Regions from separate parts of the Picosynechococcus sp. PCC 8807 genome, predicted to be linked through region 3. Evidence: predicted binding sites of a transcription regulator. Region 3 holds the regulator's gene; each other region holds the start of a gene.

Region 1 (4,213 bases), 290 kb from region 3:
CAGCATTCTAAATGTCAAAAATTAAATAATCAAATCAATTGCCTTGGGGAGACTCAGTAGAGGTAACTTGATGAGGATTTGACGCGACTTTAAGCCACAACATAAAAGTGCTACCGGGGAGAGCTTCGGTATGGGGTAAGCCAATGGTTGGGCTATATACTTCAAGGTCCCCGGCCATTTTTCCCACAAGATCAGCGGCGATCGCCAACCCCAGCCCAGTACCTTCAATAGCACTTTCCGCCTGCACTCCCCGGTAATGCCGTTCAAAGACATGGGGCAAATCCGCTGGGGGGATACCGTAGCCCGTATCATGGACAGCAATGGTGAGTTCCTGGGCCTGGGCTTCTACCTGCAAGAACACTTGTCCCCCGGATGGTGTATATTTCAGCGCATTTTCTAAAAGATTATTCAAAACTTCCATTAGGGCTGTGTGATTCCCTAAAACCCAAGGAGACGGTTCTGGCAACCCATAATTTAAAGTGATTCCCCGCTCGGTGGCGATCGCCCCCAGGGAAGCGACGAGGGGAAGTACCACTTCTGCTACGGGTAACGGTTCTACGGAGAGGGAACGGTCTGGGGCAAAACTCGGTTCACCATTGGGCGGTAAAGCCAAACTTGGCCCTCCCTCCAACTGGTGAATTTGGGCCGTTAAGAGATCCACCTCTTCACTAAATTGGGTGAGCAATCCTTTCAGGCGATCGCTTTCCCGGACAATGCCTTCAGCGACCGGATAATTTTTCTCCGTCGGCAGCAATCGCTTCAACAACAACTTACCAAAGGTACTAATCGCCATCGTTGGATTACGGAGCTGGTGTAGCAGATCATGGAAATGCTCTTGCTCTAGGGCCTGGAGATGTTGCTGTTGGGTGAGCCGCTCAGTAGCCCAACTCTTTTGCTGATCCAACACACAGGCCAGCACCAAACTTTCGGCGATCAATTCAATCTGGGTCACCTCTGGCGATCGCCAACCCCGATCTCGGCGTCCCGTCGCTAAAATTCCCAAAATTAAATCACCATGCCACAGGGGAAATGCCCGAGCCGGTTCCCCCAACAAACCCACAAGATCATCCGGCAAAGCAGCCGCTTCCTCACCCATCGAGACATCAAGCCATTCCTCTTGATCCGGAACCATCGTCGCTATCTCCGTTGACCTCTGCCTCCCCGCCGCCAGCAAACGATCGGGAAAGGCACTAATGGGTTGGAGCGTAATTTCTTGATTCTCTTGATCTGGCTGGGCCAAATAAACGATCCCCCACTCTGCCCCAACGCCTTGGGCTAACAATTGCAACTGCCCTTGGCACAGGGACAAATACTCTGGGCTAACTGGCAACAGTTGCGGTAATGTCGTCATGAATTTCATCCTCCCAAGCCGCAATCCCTAGGGGATATTTCCCAGGAAACCTTGATAAATCAGGGGTTTTGACAAAAAACTTAATTCTTTTTTTACTTTTGGATTGATCGCCTACCTTCATTGGATTGTAGTAGATTTCTTAATACAAAAAATCCAACCCATCGCGAAAACCAGTCAATTTTCACTTGATTTTTTTCAATGGAGCCGATATACTTTGCTCGACATTCTGTAACTCCTGTTACAGCTGTTCTAAAAAAGTAAAGAAGAGGAGGTACTGGGTTGGCAAGAAAGCGTAAACGCAAGAGTCGGCGTCGGCAAGAAGGAAGAAAAATTTTAGAGATTGTCCCACAATACAATATCGAAAGCGGTGATGACAAACCCGTGACTGCAGCCCGCAAGCATATCGCTGCGAATGGGATTATGCCCCCAGCAGTCGTTGTAGTTAAGCGTAATGAGCATACCACTGATCGGTACTTTTGGGCAGAAAAAGGATTATTTGGTGCCCAATATGTAGAGGAGAATCACTTTTTATTCCCCAGTCTACGGGTACTTTGTAGCAACGCCGATGAGGAAGTATCTGAAAAAGCGACTGTTTCTAGCAAAGCTTAAAGTTCCTTCAAAAATATATCACTTAACCTAACGTTTAGGTGATCTCTAATCCCCTTCTATCAATTTCAATACTCCCTAGTCCCACCCATTTTCGGGTCGGGGCTATTTTTGTCGCGTTTTTGCCATGGTGTTAATGGATAGCTCAATTAGTTTTGTTGGGGACATTTCCTAAGCTTCATGGAGCTGGTAAGGCATCACCTGACGCAGTTGGATCAACTCATCCCGGTGGGCGGTCACCGTAATTAATTGGGTGGGAGTCTCAGTAATCGGTGTTTGTGTGGTGATCTGTAAAATAACTTTTTCTACCTTCCCTGCCTTACGCCAGTAAAAGAGACCTGCCAAGGGAGCCAGGAGACAAATACCAAGGAAGGCAAAGCCAATATTGGGATAGAGCAGTGCTAAGACCAGGGCAATACAAACTAAACCGAGGGCTGCTAATAGGCTTAAAAAAACAGCAATAAAGCCACTGGGAGGAACAAAGCCTTCATAGGTGACAATATTATTGACACCATCAACGGTGGTAATCCGATAGGCTCGCTGTTCGAAGTAGGTTTGGAGACGCTCAAAGATGGATTCTTCAGGCTCTTTTGCCAATAGCTCTACTTGTTCGGTGCGATCTTTGATGGAAGCGCGAATGAAGAAAAACAGACCGACCATCAAGAGCAATGTAAGGAGGAGGGTCGAGGTGATTACGGATTGTTCTAACACGGTTTTTACAAGGAGGGCTTGAAGATTCACTGCATATAAATGTATATCGATCATGCTATATTTTGGAAAGTCTCCGGGAAAACCATGAAAAAAATTCGGGTTGTTCTAATTGAAGATCATGATTTAACGCGCATCGGGCTAAGAACTTCTCTACAACAATGTGCGGACATTGAACTTTTAGCAGAGGCGGCCAATGGAGCGGATGGATTGCGTTTGTTAGAAGAGATTCATCCTGATTTAGCGATTGTGGATATTGGTTTGCCTGAGCTTGATGGGATTGAGTTGACCCGGATTTTGAAACAGGAAAAGCTCAAGGATCAGTCCCACGAGGCGCAAACAAAGGTTTTGATTTTGACGTTGCAGGATGATGATGCGGCTGTTTTAGCAGCCTTTGCGGCAGGGGCTGATTCCTATTGTATGAAGGATATTACGTTTGATCACTTGGTAGAGGCGGTCAAAACGACAGACTCAGGCAACAGTTGGATTGATCCGGCGATCGCCCGCATTGTCCTCAATCAAGTGCAAGGGGGAGAATCCCTTTCTGGCTCTACAGTTACGATTCAAGCGACTTCCCCAGAAGATCAACAACTCCTAGAAAGCTGTCCCTTAACGGATCGAGAATTGGAAGTACTCCAATTGATTGTTGATGGTTGCAGCAACTCCGAAATTGCCGAGCATTTATTTATCACCGTGGGTACCGTTAAAACCCATGTCCGCAATATTCTCAATAAGCTTTGTGCCGATGACCGTACCCAGGCTGCTGTGCGTGCCCTTCGTTCTGGTCTGGTCGGTTAAAAAGCGCCTTGGCGGAGATTCATCAAATTATTCAAAATGTCGCAGTTGCAAACAGATAGGACTATCCGAGTCAAAAATTATGCTCTAAGTTTAGGATTTCATTTGGTGGGCATTGCCGATGCTACCGTGGACAATGCTCACAATCAACGGCAGTTACAAGCTTGGTTGGCGGCCGGGTATCAGGCGGAAATGGCCTGGATGGCTAACCCGAAACGCCAGGATATCCAAGCCTGTTTACCAGGGGTGCAGTCGGTCATTTGTGTGGCCCTCAACTATTACACACCCCATGCCCATTCTGAGGCACCAGGCGTAGGTAAGATTTCCCGGTACGGCTGGGGCCGAGATTACCATCGTGTCTTAGGCAAACGTCTAAAAGCTTTCTGCCAGTGGCTCACCAAAGAATTTCCGGAGGAACACCACCGTTTCTATGTGGATACCGGGCCTGTCCAGGATAAGGTTTGGGCAGAACGAGCTGGCCTCGGTTGGATTGCCAAAAATAGCAATGTCATTACCAGAGAGTACGGTAGTTGGGTCTTTTTGGGGGAAGTCCTCACCACTTTAGCTTTGACGCCGGATCAGCCCCATACAAAGCATTGTGGTACCTGTACCCGTTGTATCGAGGCTTGTCCAACAGAGGCGATCGCCGCTCCCTTTACCGTTGATGCGAACCGTTGCATCGCCTATCACACCATCGAAAATCGAGCCGAACAACTGCCCCCTCACATTGCCCCACACCTACAAAATTGGGTG
Region 2 (4,213 bases), 1.3 Mb from region 3:
AAAGCGGCCATTGATCCCAACCAAGAAACACCGACCCAATTTGAGGTGATTACGGCGGCGGGATTTTTGTATTTCGCCCAGGAACAGGTAGATATTGCCGTGATTGAGGTGGGGTTGGGGGGACGCTTGGACTCGACGAATGTTTGCGATCGCCCCCTCGTTTCTGTCATTACCTCCATCGGCATGGATCACTGGCAGCGCTTAGGTAACAGCTTAGATAAAATTGCCGGGGAGAAAGCGGGAATTTTAAAACAAGATTGTCCGGCGGTGATTGGGGAAGTACCGGAGATCGCGGCGAAAGTGATTCGTGAAAAAATTAGTGAGTTAAATTGTCCAGCCACCTGGATTCAACCCGCCCAAGCCATTCATTCCCCTTCAGGAGGAGAACAGAGGAGGATAGCGAAATACGGTGAATTTGAATATTTTTTGCCGCTTTTAGGGGATATTCAACTTCATAATTCGGCGATCGCCATTGAAACTATTTATGCGTTGCGCAAACAAGGCTGGCAAATTGCCGATCAACAACTGCGTGACGGTATTGCGAAAACTCGCTGGGCGGGCCGCATTGAATGGCACCAGTGGCAGGGGCAAAAAATCCTCATTGATGGCGCTCACAATGGTGTGGCGGCGGCAGAATTACGCAAATATGTAGACACCCTCCCCCAACCCGTCACTTGGGTCATGGGAATGCTCTCCACCAAGGATCACCAAAATGTCCTCCAAGCCCTCCTGCGAGACGGGGATCACTTGCATCTCGTACCAGTAGGGGGTCATAGCAGCGCCGATCCCCAGAGTTTGGCAATGTTGGCCCAGGTGATTTGTCCGGCCCTCGCCTCCTGTCAAACCCATGAAACCTTATCTGAAGCCCTTGATCAGGCGATCGCCACCCCCCACACTAGGGTGTTATGTGGTTCGTTGTATCTTTTGGGAGAATTTCTAAGTTATGCAGCCAAAATTTAAAACCCGTAAAGCCTGGAATCAGGCCGAAATGCTGCTCCAACCGGCCTTTATTCGGGTCGTCGATAATTTCCGTGCTCAATTAGAAGATTCCCCCTGGACTGGGGAGTACGAAGACATCCAAGACCCCTACCCTGGTTATGTTTTGCGCCTCAAGAAAGACCACATCGAAACGACGGTTAATATCTGGGATCTCTGTTATCAGATCTGTTTTGTCGCCTATCCCACCAAAACTCTTGTGGAAAATGGCTGCGCCGTGGAAATCGATGAAACCCTGTTCGAGGCGTCCGGGGCCGTGGATTGGCAAAAACTGGAAGCGAAAACCCAACAGTTGATCCACAATATGTTTGAGCAATTTGATCACTTAGGGGGGTAATCGTTGATGGTTACGCAAGCGCAGATTCACGGGGGATTATTGGGGCTTTGTGTGGGGGATGCCCTGGGCGTGCCTGTGGAATTTTCTGAGCGCAGCACCCGACAGCGGGATCCTGTGACAAGGATGCGGGGCTATGGCACCTACAATCAACCCCCCGGTACCTGGTCGGATGATAGTTCCCTCACTTTTTGTCTGGCCGAGGCGATCGCCGAAGTGGGTCTGGGCGAAGAACTCCCCGAACATCTGGGCCGTAAGATGGGTCTCTGGCTCAAGGAAGCCTACTGGACACCCCACGGCGAAACCTTTGATGTGGGCAACACGACCGCCGCCGCAATTCACCAAATTTTAGCGGGTATCAATCCCCTGGAAGCAGGTGGAATCGGGGAGCGGAGTAATGGCAACGGCTCCTTGATGCGTATTTTGCCCCTCGCCTTTTGTGGTGAACGACTGCCCTATGCCGATCTCTTGGATCTCGTGCACAACATTTCCTACCTGACCCACCGTCATCCCCGTTCCCTCATTGCCTGCGGCATGTATATTTCCATTGCCCTGGAACTGTTACACAGAAAAAGTATTGAAATTGCCTACCAACAGGGAGTACAGCGGGCCGAAGAGTTTTATCACGATTCCATCTACAAACCAGAACTCAGCCACTACCAGCGTATTTTTGACGGAAATTTAACAACATTGCCCATCCATGAGCTTCAATCGAGCGGTTATGTCGTCCATGCCCTCGAAGCCGCCCTCTGGTGCTGTTTAAACCATGATAACTATCAGGATATGGTGCTCGCGGCGGTGAATTTGGGGGATGACACTGACACCACAGCGGCGATCGCCGGCGGTTTAGCCGGACTTTACTACGGCCTCGACAATATTCCCCCTGATTGGCTGGCGCAAATTCCCCGGCGGGATGACATTCTCCAGTTAGGCGATCGCCTCTTCAGGGCTATCCGCTGACCGAGCAGGGGCACGCAGTCCATTTTCTTTAATGTAAAGTTAAATTAATTCTTCTCCATTAACAAACCCTTGAATCAAGCGCATCGGCACTTTGTATCAAGTGTCACATTTTTTTAGGGGCGGGACTTTTACACTGCAAAGCTTAAACACGACTTAAACTTTTAAGCTTCTTTCCTCCCACACACTATCCCAAAGCCCCTTGAGAAAATCGCATTAACCATGAGTAATCTCGGAAGACGTAAATTTATTCTCTACAGTTCCGCCGCCCTCGGTTCCAGTATTCTCCTCAAAGCCTGCGGCCAACCCACAGAAACCCCTGATACCCCCGATAGTGGCAGCACAACCTCAACCCCCAGTGGTGACACGATCAAAGTTGGCATTCTCCACTCCCTCAGTGGCACCATGGCCATTAGTGAAACCACAGTGGTCGAAGCCGAACAACTCGCCATCAAAGAAATTAATGCCGCCGGTGGCATCGATGGCAAACAAATCGAAGCCATCGTCGAAGATGGTGCCTCCGACTGGGATGTCTTCAAAGAAAAAGCCGAAAAACTCATTGACCAAGATGGTGTCGCCGTCGTCTTTGGCTGCTGGACGTCTGCCAGCCGAAAAGCGGTTAAAGATGTCTTTGAAGCAAAAGACCACATGCTGTTCTACCCTGTCCAGTACGAAGGCCAGGAATGCTCGAAGAATATCTTCTACACTGGGGCCGCCCCGAACCAACAAATCGAGCCCGCTGTGGATTGGCTCCTCGAAAATAAGGGCACAGAATTTTTCCTCGTGGGTTCTGACTATGTATTCCCCAGAACCGCGAACACCATTATCAAAGCCCAGTTAGAAGCCAAAGGTGGCACCACGGTCGGCGAAGACTATCTCCCCCTCGGTAACACTGAAGTGACGCCGATTATCACCAAAATCAAAGCAGCGCTTCCCAACGGCGGCGTGATTTTCAACAGCTTGAACGGTGACAGTAACGTTGCGTTCTTCAAACAAATTCGTGATGCGGGCCTCACCCCGGAGCAATATCCGGTAATGTCGGTGTCGATCGCCGAAGAAGAAGTCCGTCAAATTGGCCCCGAATATCTCACGGGTCACTATGCATCTTGGAACTACTTCCAAACCGTAGAAACCCCCGAAAATGAAAAGTGGGTGGCAGACTTTAAGGCGGAATACGGTGAAGACCGGGTGACCAATGACCCCATGGAAGCGGCCTACATCATGGTCTACATCTGGAAGCAGGCGGTAGAAGCGGCGATCGCCAATGGGGCGACCGATGCCTATGACCTCGAAGCCGTGCGGAGTGCCGCCATTGGTCAAGAATTTGCGGCTCCCGAAGGCCCGGTGACGATGAATGTTAACCACCACCTCTCAAAGACCGTGCGCATCGGCCAAGTACGGGAAGACGGGATGTTCGACATCGTCTGGGAAACCGACGGCCCCATCGCCCCCCAAGCCTGGAACCAGTATGTTGAATCCACCAAAGGATTTGCCTGTGACTGGAGCGACCCCACAAAGGGTGAGAAATATGCCATCTAGGGTTTAACGCCCAGATGTTTTCCGGGAAAGCTGGGATTCCGCCCTACAGAATCCGGCTTTCTCGCGGTTTTATTGCGCGTATTGTGGTGGGTTTGCCCTGTGACAGAACTTCTAATCGGTATTTTTAACGGAGTCAGCATTGGCTCTGTGCTTTTGGTTTCGGCCTTGGGTTTGGCGATCGCCTTTGGTTTGATGGGGGTGATCAACCTGGCCCATGGCGAATTAATGATGCTGGGCGCCTACACAACCTTTGTGGTCCAAAATGTATTCCGGGGGTTCGGGGAACCTTTTTTTAATCTCTACATTATCTTTGCGATTCCCCTGGCTTTTTTTGTCGCCGCCGCAGTGGGCTTTGGCCTAGAGCGGGGCGTAATCCGCTATCTCTAT
Region 3 (4,213 bases):
CAGGCACAAATTACAGCAAGCTTTGGGGCACTCACTTAGCCCGCAATGGCGTTGAAGTGAGGCTAGTGGCTCACCACAACCTAAAGCAGCACCGGGAATTTTTGCGCTTTCCCGATAAAGATGATGAATTTGATAGCTTTGCCCTTGCCCATTACGGATGGACACATCTAAACGAGTCAGAGTGGTTTTTACAAGTGAGAGATCCAGTGATCGTCAAGCTCAGGGAATATGTTCTAAGGCTTGCCCATTTAAACCGGGTACAATCCCCGATTATTTGCAGGCTAAAGCAGGACTTAGCATGGCAATTCCCGGAGATATCCGAGAAGGATTTATGCAAGCGTTGGGGGCGATCTGTGCCGTTGTGGTTGCAATGGTTAGCGGGTCGCAAGAAATCCAAGGCGAAAGATGCCATGCTTGCTAAAACTTGCGGCCTAGGCCTGAACGACAACACCCGCCGCCATGCCGCCCGCCTGTGTGATCTGATTGCTGAAGAAATCCAGATAGAGAAGGAAATTAACCTGATCAAGGCCGGTCCGCGCTTTGCTCCCTACCTCGCCGTTTTTGAAGTTTTCGGCATGGGCGATCGCCTACAGAATATCCTGCTGACTCAGATTTTCCCCATTGAAGGCTTTTTGAATGATGACCTCAAACCGATCATCATCCACAAGAAAGGCCGCTATTCCAAGAAACAGACCAAACGAGAAATATCCCGCCGTCGCTTTGAGAAATCCCTTGGCCTTGCCCCTAGTCGAGAAAGCTCAGGGCAGAAAGACAACCGCCAAATCGTAGGGGGGTCTGACCTGTGCCGTACTGCCATGTGGATGTGGATTTTCACCCGCGTATCCATCGAGAAACAACGGAACGCAAATGCGATCGCCCAACTGATTTATCTATGGATGAATCACCCCAAGCGAGCTGGTACACCGATCAGGCTACTCAGAACAAAAACCGCCGCCTATGCTTCCCGGTTACTGTTTAAAGCCTTGGTGGGATATGTCGTTAATGGGGAATATGTCGATTTAGCCAGCTACCACGCCACCCCCACGGGTCACTGTTCCCAATGTGGCGATCGCCTTAAGGATGAGATATGCGATCGCTGTGAATTCCTAAAGGTGAGGTTAGAGCAGACATGGATCGCCGTAAATAAGGATTCTGAGTAGATAAAAACGCCCTGGTTAACTCCTAAAAGCCAGGGCGTTTGTTTATGAGAAACAAAAATCTATTACAGGGTAAGATTTAGTTTAAGGGGAATGCTCATGGTCTCTGCACACTGAGCGCTGATATTTCACCCATCACGGTGGGGAACTGTTGCCCAACAGAATCTATGATGTACAACCCTGATTTCAACCAACCTCCTTTCTCTTCTGCCAATCCAGTGCCTGAACTACCTGCGACTCAAATTACAGACCTTGCGACAGCGTTTCGTCAGTTTCACAGTGGCCCCTTCCCACCTGTTGTGGAGAACTATGACCGGGGCAAGACGATCTTTTTTCCGGGGGACCCAGCGGAACGGGTTTATTTCCTTCTGAAAGGAGCTGTCCGTTTGTCTCGGGTCTACGAAGCGGGGGAAGAAATTACGGTGGCCCTACTCCGGGAGAATAGTGTCTTTGGAGTTTTATCGCTACTCACGGGACAAAAGTCGGATCGCTTTTACCATGCGGTGGCTTTTACCCCTGTGGAACTGCTATCGGCTCCCATTGAGCAGGTGCAAAAGGCGCTTAATGAACACCCAGAATTAGCGATGTTAATGCTAAAAGGGCTGTCGTCACGGATTTTACAAACGGAGATGATGATTGAAACCTTGGCCCACCGGGATATGGGCTCACGTCTGGTGAGTTTCTTGTTAATTCTCTGTCGAGATTTTGGGGTGCCGACCGATGAGGGGATTCGCATTGATCTCAAACTGTCCCACCAGGCGATCGCCGAAGCAATTGGTTCGACACGGGTGACAGTAACGCGCCTCCTGGGAGAACTCCGGGAACAGGACATGATTTCGATTTATAAGAAAAAAATTACCGTCCATGACCCCGTAAACCTGAGTCAACAGTTCGCTTAACGCTAAAGTAGAGAAGTCATACTTGTGTGTTTGGATGTCACCTTTTTGTTAAATGACCAGTGCTTTTGTACTAATCTTTTCAGTTTTAATCTTGGGGGGCATCCTGGCGGCACTGGGCGATCGCCTTGGTAGTAAGGTCGGCAAAGCGCGGCTTACATTATTTAATCTGCGGCCAAAACAGACGGCGGTGGTCGTCACGGTAATGACGGGAACAGTGATCGCAGCTAGCACCTTGGGGTTATTGTTTGGCTTGAGCAAGTCCTTGCGCCAGGGGGTTTTTCAGTTGGATGAAATCCTCGCCCAGCGGCGGCAAGAGTTGATGGATGTGACGGCGGAAAAGGAAAAGATTGAAAAAGAGTTACAGGCCGCGAGGGATGATCGCCTAGAAGCAGAACAAGATTTACAGGAGATTGAAGCAAAATTTGAAACGGCCCAAACTCAACTGGCGGGTTTTCGGGAACAAGCCAGCGAACTTCAGGCTGATATTAATGCGCTCACCACAGAGCAAACGACCTTGCGGCAACAGCGCGATCGCCTCCAAGCCCAAAGTGAAACCCTCCGCGCCCAGCTCAATCAACAAAACACCATTATTGAGGAACGCTCCCAGCAGATCGAAGCCCTAGAAGCCCAACAAAGTGAGCTCCAAGCCGAGATCAACCAGCGCGATGGTCGCATTGCCCAACTCGACCAGGCGATCGCCCAAAAAGATCAAGTGCTCACGGGCCTAGAAAATCAGATTGGCTCCCTAGAACAGCAAATTGATATCCTCGAAGCCAACTACATCAATTTCCGGAGTGGGAATGTCGCCCTCACCACAGGGCAAGTTTTAGCCTTTGGGGTGGTGCGGATTATTGATCCCAAAGCAGCCAGCCAAGCCGTTGATCAGCTGCTCCGGGAAGCGAATCGCAACGCGATCATTGCCACCGGAGGCGTTAATCCTGACTTTGAGGCGCGGGTGGTGCAAATTACCAATGCCCAAGTGCAACAACTCCTAGGGCAAATTGCCGATGGTCGGGACTACGTGGTGCGCCTCCTGGCGGCGGGGAACTACCTCCAGGGGGAAGGTTCCGTCCAAGTGTTTGCGGATGTGACTTTAAATGAGCAGGTTTTTCGCGCCGGGGAAGTGATTGCCACTTTGTCCCTAGAGGAGCTGAGTGTACAAAATCCTACTGCGGCCCGGCGTCCAGTGGATTTTCTGTTGGGGGCAGCGCAATTCCGGGCGCGGCGAGCCGGGGTTCTCGGAGATATTCAAGTTAAAGATGGCAATGTCGGTCACATTATCAATTTTGTCGAAGCCCTCAACAACTCACCAGAACCCGTGACAGAAATTCGGGCGATCGCCATCGAAAATGGTTTTACGGCTGGCCCCCTCCGCTTAGAATTAGTGGGCCTCAGTAACGGTAGAATCGTCATCAGACAATAGGACAAGAAGAGTACATGAGCGTTTATCTTGGGTTTGACCCAGGCCGTGACAAATGTGGCCTTGCGGCGCTGGATGACCAAGGGCAATTGTTGAACCATGGCGTCATTGCAGCGGATCAAGCGCCCAACATCGCCAAGGAATGGTGCCAAAGGTATGGTGTTTCCCTGGTGGTCATGGGCAATCAAACGACGGCTAAAGAATGGCATCAAAAGCTTACCGCTGTTTTGCCCCCAGACATGGCGATCGCCTTTGTCAATGAACGCAATAGCACCCTCGAAGCCCGCGATCGCTATTGGCAGATGTATCCGCCCAATTTGTTCCAGAGATTGCTTCCCCAGGGAATGCGCTTACCTCCCCGACCCATTGACGATATTGTGGCGATTTTATTGGTCGAACGCTATCTCAACCCAACCTAAACAGCAAAAAAGATGGGCCAGAATCCGACCCATCTCGACGATTGGGGTGTGAGCTTAACCTAGAGTTTCACGAAGTTGCTGTTTTGCAGTGTGGAGGGCTTCGGGTAATTTACTGGCATCCCGTCCCCCGGCTTGGGCTAGGTTGGGACGACCGCCGCCGCCACCACCGCAAAGTTTGGCAATGCCGCCGATAAATTTACCCGCTTGTACTTTTTTGCCTTTGTAAATCCCTTCGCTAAAGGCGGCCACCAGGGAAACCTTGCCATCTTCTGGGGTTGACCCCAAGACCACTGCTGCCTCACCCAGTTTTTGTTGGAG

What was found. The regulator NtcA, encoded in region 3, controls nitrogen genes in cyanobacteria. The targets are predictions, from matches to a motif close to TTTGTANCNNNNGNTACAAA.
Region 1: the regulator NtcA is predicted to act here: its motif matches at 1,577-1,596, upstream of AWQ24_RS10035 (DUF3155 domain-containing protein).
Region 2: the regulator NtcA is predicted to act here: its motif matches at 2,381-2,400, upstream of urtA (urea ABC transporter substrate-binding protein).

The regions. Positions count from the first base shown of each region.
Region 1 is NZ_CP016483.1:2,059,428-2,063,640, forward strand. It holds gene AWQ24_RS10030 (cell wall metabolism sensor histidine kinase WalK) at 35-1,351, opposite strand; gene AWQ24_RS10035 (DUF3155 domain-containing protein) at 1,631-1,960, shown strand; gene AWQ24_RS10040 (cofactor assembly of complex C subunit B) at 2,129-2,722, opposite strand; gene AWQ24_RS10045 (response regulator transcription factor) at 2,753-3,463, shown strand; gene queG (tRNA epoxyqueuosine(34) reductase QueG) at 3,500-4,213, shown strand, end outside.
Region 2 is NZ_CP016483.1:442,161-446,373, reverse strand. It holds gene AWQ24_RS02115 (folylpolyglutamate synthase/dihydrofolate synthase family protein) at 1-960, shown strand, start outside; gene AWQ24_RS02110 (hypothetical protein) at 944-1,333, shown strand; gene AWQ24_RS02105 (ADP-ribosylglycohydrolase family protein) at 1,340-2,290, shown strand; gene urtA (urea ABC transporter substrate-binding protein) at 2,510-3,826, shown strand; gene AWQ24_RS02095 (urea ABC transporter permease subunit UrtB) at 3,926-4,213, shown strand, end outside.
Region 3 is NZ_CP016483.1:1,767,389-1,771,601, reverse strand. It holds gene AWQ24_RS08505 (transposase) at 1-1,160, shown strand, start outside; gene ntcA (global nitrogen regulator NtcA) at 1,325-2,056, shown strand; gene AWQ24_RS08495 (DUF3084 domain-containing protein) at 2,109-3,479, shown strand; gene AWQ24_RS08490 (pre-16S rRNA-processing nuclease YqgF) at 3,494-3,895, shown strand; gene alaS (alanine--tRNA ligase) at 3,950-4,213, opposite strand, start outside.